One region of the Cohnella boryungensis genome, then DNA from elsewhere that is predicted to be linked to it. Evidence: riboswitches for the same ligand, from Rfam matches in the RefSeq annotation. Region 1 holds a riboswitch; the other holds the start of a gene.
The links. A riboswitch is a leader RNA that binds a small molecule or an ion and turns the genes downstream of it on or off. The one in region 1 is predicted to bind cyclic di-GMP.

Region 1 (4,215 bases):
TTCAATGGCAAGTCCGATAATAATGCCCCAATACCCCAAGCTCTCCATCCAGGTCAGAAGCTGCCCCAGCCACTCGTGCAATGTATCCATCATCGTATGTAACCCGCCTTCTCCCCCTTGATAAACCGTCTTCATTCTAGCACAATTTCACGGCTTTCTTCCAGTTATACGAACTTCCCGCAAAATCGTTGCAGGCTTGTCATGACCGGACGGGCCCCGGCATAGACTGCGATAGGTGGACAAAGTTGAAGAGGAGCGAACGTGATGAATAAAATCGTGATCCTGAACCGCAAAAAAATTCAGTTGTACGCAGTAATTGCAGCAGTAGTGATCCTTGCCGGCGCTTATATCGGCTGGCAGCAGACGAAGCCGGCCACGGCGCCGATCGGCGAGAACGCGCAGGTGTTCCATCTCGTGACCGGAGAATTCACGGCAACCTCCGACAGCGGCAAAAAGCTGGAAACGTATCTCTTCTCTCCGGGCACCGTCGTGGCCAAGAAGGGCGTACCCGTTGAGCTGAGAATTTCGGGTATCAACGGGCAATCCCATCCTTTCGTCATCGAGGGGCTTAACATCAGCGGCACTATCAACAAAGGCAAAACGACGGTCGTCCGGTTTACTCCCGAACAAGCCGGCATCTATTCTATCGTCTGTCAGACGCATGCCGATCCGAAGTCCGGAGGCCCGATGGTCGGATATCTCGTCGTTCAATAAATAAGGTGACCTCTTTCTTTTCCTGTGCATAAGGTGGGAAAAGAAAGGCAGGTGAAGCCTTTGAAGATGTTTCAGGAAAAGCATTCCTCCGCCCTGCCGACGCCTCGCAGCATCCGCAGAACGTGCTCCAACGAGCTCTATCGCACCCTCAAGAGGCTGAAGCGCCACGTTCCCGCAGCTCTCGTTCGGCAAGCCGAGGAACTTTACTACAAGCGGGTAATCGGCCATCTGATCTGGATCGCGGAAAACCGAAGCAATCGCAAGCTGCTCGCCGATTGGTGGGATCAGGAAATCTGCGGCGACATCGCCGAGCTGTGGGGCGTCGACCGGGATCGGCTGTCCAAAGCTTTTCGCGACGCCTTCGGGGGCTGATCGCCATACCGACAAAGAAGGGAAAGGCGCCGCATGCGGTGCCTTTCCCTTCTTTCAACGTCTTGTATGTCGGGAACTCAGCCAATAATCGCGAACGTCTGCACGCCCGCAGGAATGGTGCGCGTGCGGAACAGCACGCCATTGAAGTTGAATACTCTAATCGTAAACGTGGCGTTCGTCAGCGTGCGGATATTGTTGAATCGAACGACTCCGAAACGATCAAAGCTGGCCGTGCTGACCAGAACGCCGCCCCGCGAGAGGCGGGCGAAAAATCCCGTCGTATCGAACGGCACGCCGTTGTTCTGAACCCAAACGACGGTCAATCGGCTAAAGGTGGGTCCGCTAATAATCCGCCTGCTCCTGGAAGAAAGCTTGATCCGCTTCAGAACGCGGGAACGCTTCGAGTCTCCTTTGGGTGGCGGAGGATACAGGATTGCCATCCATTCATCACTCCTTTGCCGCTTTTGCTCCAGTGTATGCGGCATTCGAGCTTGACTCTCCGGACAGCTTCCCAGCGCTTCGCCCAACTTTGTGCTCGGCCGGTCTGCTGATGATCGGGCAGTGCCGGCTATGTACGTTTCTTGCCTATGCTTTGACGCGTCTTCGCGTTCTTCTGAACCTGCTGACGCAGGATCAAGGCGCGGAGCGGACGCAGCATCTCGGGTTCGAGCACGTGCATTTTGGCCCCGCAATGGAGGAGATTATCCTGACGCTCGCGCCGGACAATCTCCAGCTCGCATTCGAACGCAAATCCGATCTCCACTCTGGCCGTCAGCCTTGATTTGTTCATAAAGTGCGGGGCTTCCGGCCCGGAGAAGCTGAGCCCTGAGATGCTGATATCATGAACGGCGAGGCTGACGGAGTCTCCGAGCGGCATCTCTTCCCCCGCCGCGTTCAATATTCTCACGATCTCGGCGCTGCCCTCGATGTCGACCCGGGGATGCTCGCGCCTCTCCTTAAAGCGCTTATGCATGTCAGGCGGCTGGAGAACCGCGATCGCTCCCTCGTATTTGGCGAAGACGATCGAAGACATCGGTTGGATGCCCGCCGGGGAATACACCGTCAGCTTGACGGGCTCTCCCAGCTCGAACTGGTCAAATTCATGCAGCTCTACCTCGAACAGCTCGCCTTCCACATGGGTCATGACGCCGGTAGTAACGAAGTTTTTTCCTTCTACGACGGTTCGGCAGTGCAGCAGCACGTTTAATGGCAGCAAATCCTTTTCCAGATCGGATAATCCGGTATTGTTGTCGCCTGCTTGAGACATTTCCGCCACAACCACCTTTCGTTCTGCTTGATCCTGATACCAAAAAACAGGCACATCCCGATAGGGACAGCCTGTTTCGCCTGATTCATCCATGTAGGGACAACCGGCAGCCAGGCTGTCATCGTCCTGTGGACATTAGACCCTGTAGCTTTGCGTCCCTGCTTTTCAGCAAGTTTGCCCTTGCCTCGATCACATTGTCTGTTGCGTCGATTGTACCATATTTCGACAAGGGACGTAACTTCTTTTTTGGCCGGACAGCCCCTACCCTCCCCGTTCGTTATAGGGCCATCACGACGCGGTTGCGTCCTTCGTTCTTCGCTTTATACAGGGCGGAATCCGCGCTGGAGAACACCTCGCGCAAGTATTCCTTCGGATCGTTGAACCGCAAATCCTCGCTAGATTCGGACAGAACCCCCATGCTGATCGTCACATGAACCTTCTCCGAACCCGCATCTACGCGATTCTCCCCCACGGCCTGCATGATTTTTTCTGCAAGCAGCTCGGATTGCTCGCGATTGGTATGAGGCAAATATACCGTAAACTCCTCGCCCCCATAGCGCGCCAGAATGTCCGTCCTGCGCAGCATCGAACGAACGATGTTGGCCGTGCTGCGAATGACCTCGTCCCCGACGAGATGACCGTATTTGTCGTTGATTTGCTTAAAATGATCGATATCGAACAGGAAGATGGAGAATGGAATCTGATATCTCATATTCAGCAGCACTTCATGCTCCAGCTGCTGCATCAGGTACCGGCGGTTGAAGCATCCGGTCAGCCCATCCGTGACGGCCATTTGCTCCAGCTTCTGGTTGACCCGGAACAGCTCCTCCTGAATCGTGATCAGCTCCAGGTTCCGCTCGTGCAGCGCCTCGTTCTTGCGATTCATCTCCACGACCAGCTTGCGAAGCTCGCTGACGTCATGAAACGTAATAATGCGGCCGAGCAAGGTTTTTCGATTGTCCAGCACCGGCGAGATTTGAATCGAAATATGCCGGCCGACGGGGTCCTGCATGGAGAACTCCATTTGCATTTTCTCTTGCGGATGATTGTTGTAGCGATATAGAAACTCGTAGACCTCGCCCCTCACCTGAAGCGGAGCCAGAAATCTCTCCATCTCGAACGTTTCCCCCTGCACAACCTGCACCAGCGGAGAAGCGCCGCGGTTCACTTCGAGCACCTTGTCGTTCTCGTCCACCACGATGACGCCGGTCGTCATATGATCGATGATATCCCTTTGGGCGAGACTGAGAATGTCCAGCATGCCATAGCGATAGATGGCGATGACGAAGCAGAGATCGGACAGCAGAATGCCGAGCGCCAGCATTCCGGGGATCACGGGCAGCCATTCCGTAAGCAGCACGTTCACCATCACATCGAGCAGGCCGAATCCCGTCAGCACGAACATGCCGATTAAAGCGGTTGCAAGTTGCTTGCGCAAGTTAATGGAACTGACCGTTTTCAGCGCATGGAACATGTTCATCAGCGCCACGAACAGGTAAGCGAATTGGACGAGCACGAGCAGCCAGAACAACGGCCCGTATACCCGCTCAACGTAATTGTCCCCGACGGGGGTCATGAATAGTCCGTCGGGGTTCCACAATGCCGCCACTACGCAAAGCGCCGCAGGAACGATATAAGCGAATACTCGAAGGCCCTTCAACTGCAGCGACCTGTTCGTCAGGAAGAAGACGAAGAAAAGCCATCCCGGTCCGAGCATCCCCATAGCCACGAACGACAGGTTGATCAAAAACAATTGAACGTCGGGGAAGTCCGTAAGCTTTACCGAAAATTGCCCGAGCGGCCACAGCATCATAATAAAGTGAAAGGCCAAATAAACCTTGTGAGTCGTCGTAATTCTATTC
Region 2 (4,215 bases), on a different contig from region 1:
TATCGCCGTTGATCGCTCTGACTCTATACTTATGCAAAGTGCCCGGTTCCAGCGGAGCGTGGGTATAGGCGGCTTGGTTGCCCAACGAGTAGATGATCCCATCTACCTCTAACTCGTAATCGGTCGCATTGAAGGCGGTCGTCCATGCGATATTCACGAGGTTCTCCGTCGCGGTCGCCGTCAGCATCGGCATCGCGAACGGCGACAATTGGCTCTGCGGCACGACCTCCTTCGTCCCGGACTCGCTGGCCCAATTCAAGATCGCTTGAGGCTGTCCCCCGCGATTGGCATATTCGAGACGAAGGTCATAATCGACTCCGGCTTCAAGCGCAAGCGATCCGGAATACTTGCCGTTCCCCGTTGCCTCCCATTTGTCTATAAGAAGCACGCCGTTCACCCACAGCTTGACCCCGCCGCGAACATCCATTTCGAATTCGTACATCTCGGTGAAATAAGGAGTAATTTGCCCCGTCCATCTCACCGACATATTGCCGTCGTTAAGACCAGGCTTGGCAATCGGCAGTTTGTTGCTCACATTTACGTTCTCGTCCACCACGATGAATAGATCGCCAGTCAAATTCGGTTCAGTATAATACTCTGCGAGCAATCCGTTGACCCTGTAATGCAATTTCGTTTGGCCGACCACGCTGGTGCCGGTGGCGATGGTCGGTTTCTGATTCGCCGTGATGCTGCCGCCGATCGCAACGACGCCTCCGGTCTGAATGCTCAAATGATTATTAACGTGAATATCGTCGCGAATGAATACATCGCCTGTGCTTACTCTGATGTTCGCCGTTTGGTTATTCGATACCAAACTGCCAACGAGCATTTCCTGTGCAATGGTCATATCTACCTGGGTGTTAATATGCATACTGTCGGCAACAAGAAGCCGATCGGCCTGGACGTTCAATTGGCCGTTGTTATAGATAAGACTTCCCGCTATAAAATCGCCTGCCACTCGCACAGCGGAATTGTTATTCAAATGAAGCGAACCCCCGACCCATATATCCCCTTTTTCGGCTGCTGCCGGTTGATCGGGTGCATTCAGGTGCAGCGTCAGATTCGTATTCGCGTTCAGATTTCCCTTAACCGCCAACGTTCCGTATACGGTAAGAGTTAGATTCCGGTTCGTATTCAAACCGTCCAAGATAAGAAAGACTGGCTTGGATGGCGAGCCAAACGTCGCGGAAGCATCCAGATTCAGATGCCCCGCTTTCATCACGACGTATTCGTTCGGACTGCGGAGAATCGCCGATTCCAGGTCGCTGGCATTGCAACCCGCACAGGATTCGGCCTGTTGCTCCATCGTAGCAATTCGTTGTTCCATTACCGATATTTGTTCATTCATATAGTTATCAATAGCCTGACCCAGCTCTTTCACTCTGACGGACGGAATGGCATTGTGTTCATTGCGTTGCGAGCCGGACAAAATAATCTTGTCTCCGGGCACCTTGTTTATCTCCGCAGGCAACCCGATATAAGGCAACGGCGTCGGACGATTAGCCAGAACGTCCTTCGTGATCTCTATCGTATGGATGAAGGCCGAAGGGCTAGCTTGATCTCCCTTCAGGGTTAATCTGCCGTCGTTCAATTGAACGCGCTTCTTCACTTTGTCCAGTCCGCCGGCCGGGAGCTCGGCGTGATCCCAGAACGTCACATTCTCTACCTGGAGCGTAGTGGTACTGCCATACACGGCATGGCCTACGCTGATTTCTACCTCATAGCTGCCAGCAGGCAATGCAATTTCCCATTGCCCTCCGGCTTGTATGCCGATAGCTGAATCCAGCAACGAAGAACCGTATACGGCCTCATTGACCGAATAGGGAGTATGATCGAAGTTCCATCCGTACGTGTATCCGTTCCGTTCTCCGTAAGGTTCCCCGTAATCGGGTATGTACGCACCCGTTGCAGGGGCTAATGGCGACCTGAACTGAATGCTGACATCCGGCGATGCGGACGATGCATAAGTCGGAGAACTCCATAATAAAGGAACGATGAATTCTACAAGCAAGACGAAACATAATACCTTAGCCAATCTGGATACGAATCGAATTTCCATTTCATAATTCCCCTTTTATGGTTGAAATAGGACATTGGAGAAAAAATAAAAAGACCACTAGAGCAGGCAACCCGGCTGCCATAGCAATCAGTCTTTCGACCGATGCCTAAGGTCCGTGGCTTTGCGTCCCTGTCTTTCGAACAGGTTTGCCTTTTTCAGTTCAAATGGCCTTGATTAAAAGGTTGATTTAGTATACTTAGGAATATTTACCCTCTCAGAAATTCGACATTTTCCACGTTTCTCCTTTTTGTATCTTCTAAATTATTCTGTATTCTGAGACTAAAGTTATAAAATGTGTTGCCTTAGGACATAATTTCAAATAAAAAAGGGGTTAAGCACACGAAATGGCTTAATCCCCTTAAGTCCTATAAGGATTCATTCTTCAGAAATATCAAGCTACTCCCTCAATTCCCCCACTATTCCACACTCTTCAAAGACTCGATCATATTGATTTTCGTTACTTTTCTTCTTAGCAATAAGCTAGACAGAATGGTAAGCATGAAGGCTAGACTAACCGAGACCGCAAGTACGAATATATTTAATTTATCCGGGATTTGTTGATGGGTACTAGACAGTGCCTGAACAACAAAGCTGTATACATAGCCGCTTATCGGCAAAGCCGCAATTACCGCAAAGGCGGTCAGGATGAGGTTTTCCGTAAATATAAGCCTGTTTATTTTATATTTTTGATAGCCTAGTACTTTAAGGGTTGCAAGCTCGCGATTCCTTTCATATATGTTAATGGAAGAGATCGTATAGATCGCGCCAAAAGAGAGAACGACGGCACTGACGATAAACATGATAAATATGAAGCTGTTTTGCTTCAAAATATATTGAGCTGTTTTCTTAAGGTAATTCTTATCTGATATCGTATCTACATATTGATCTTGTTCAAAGAAGCTGCGAACGCTTATAAGATCTGTAGAGCTATTGGCTTCGACTACAAGCGAGGTTGGACTGTACTCCAGCCCAAAGCTCTCCAAATAATCGGGGGTGACGTAGAACGACGGATTCGAATACTGTGTCGTTATTTTTAATACCTTCATATCTACCGTTTTATTTTTAAGCTCCGGCGACGTGAACTTTAATTGGATGGTATCCCCTTCTCTAATCCGATAATTGTCGGCGTAAGATTGGGGGACTAGCACGCCATTATCCGCCAAAGCGATCCTGTTCTCCTTGTCATCGAAGAAATGAATGAGATTGTTTTCTTTTTCCGTAACGACTAAGGTAGCATTTTCTTTCTCATCCTCGTGGATGAACTCAACAGGAAAGGTGGATAAAGAATAACGATTTTTAATCCCGGAGGGGACTTCTGCCGTATCAGAAGAGGCTCCGATCTTATAATCTACTCTTAAATCATAGGTATATACGTCTTCAACTTGGTCAGCTACTTTCTGCAAGGAGGTTTGTGTGCCAAAAGCGGTTATGATTAAAACCGTGCTTACAGCAACGCCAACTGAGCTCGCTAAAGCTTTCTGTTTGTTCAGGAATATATTTCTCAGAATCAGCTTGTAGCTGTAGGAAATCGCACTCCAAATCCCCGGAACTCTTTCTATGAATAGCTTTTTCGTCTTCTTTGGCGGTTTGGGACGCATCGCCTGTGCCGCACGTTCCTTTAATAGGGCTCTCCCGCTTAAGTAACAGGATAGCATTCCAAAAACACTCGAGAAAAGGATGGGGGGAATGATCGATAACCAAGACAGCGTGAATTGAATGCCGGGCAGAGAGTAGGCTTTTGCATTCGATGCGGTGACTAACGGCACAAATACAAATTCGGCAATTACAAATCCCAGGATGGAGCCGATAATACTTACGAGCACGGGGTATCCCATGTAATGAAGCATGATGCTTCTGTTGTGTACACCCAAAGCCTTCATAATACCCACTTGATTTCTTTGAGAATCGATTATCCTCGACATGGCGAGGAATAAAATAATCGCTTCGATCAAGAAGAGAACGAACGGGATAACCTTACTCATCAAGCCATTATTGTGTATCGTTGCCTTGATCTGAGCATAACTGAAGGTGCGTTCCTTGCTCACCTGGCTTAAATAAGGAAGTTGCTTGGACTGCTCTTCAATGGATTTGCCTAAGCTGTCGATATCGTAGCCTTCTTGCGCATCAATCATGATTTCATTGTAGGAAGAGACGTC

Region 2: another riboswitch for cyclic di-GMP. It lies ahead of ACFO1S_RS17420 (fibronectin type III domain-containing protein); the one in region 1 lies ahead of ACFO1S_RS12400 (PilZ domain-containing protein).

What each region holds. Positions count from the first base shown of each region.
Region 1 covers NZ_JBHSED010000020.1:23,217-27,431, forward strand. Annotated here, with positions in the region: gene uptA (undecaprenyl phosphate transporter UptA) at 1-93, opposite strand, end outside; gene ACFO1S_RS12385 (cupredoxin domain-containing protein) at 265-714, shown strand; gene ACFO1S_RS12390 (dehydrogenase) at 781-1,086, shown strand; gene ACFO1S_RS12395 (hypothetical protein) at 1,164-1,526, opposite strand; gene ACFO1S_RS12400 (PilZ domain-containing protein) at 1,655-2,353, opposite strand; cyclic di-GMP riboswitch class I at 2,456-2,542, opposite strand; gene ACFO1S_RS12405 (histidine kinase N-terminal 7TM domain-containing diguanylate cyclase) at 2,631-4,215, opposite strand, start outside.
Region 2 covers NZ_JBHSED010000036.1:100,889-105,103, reverse strand. Annotated here, with positions in the region: gene ACFO1S_RS17420 (fibronectin type III domain-containing protein) at 1-2,059, opposite strand, end outside; cyclic di-GMP riboswitch class I at 2,122-2,220, opposite strand; gene ACFO1S_RS17415 (ABC transporter permease) at 2,476-4,215, opposite strand, start outside.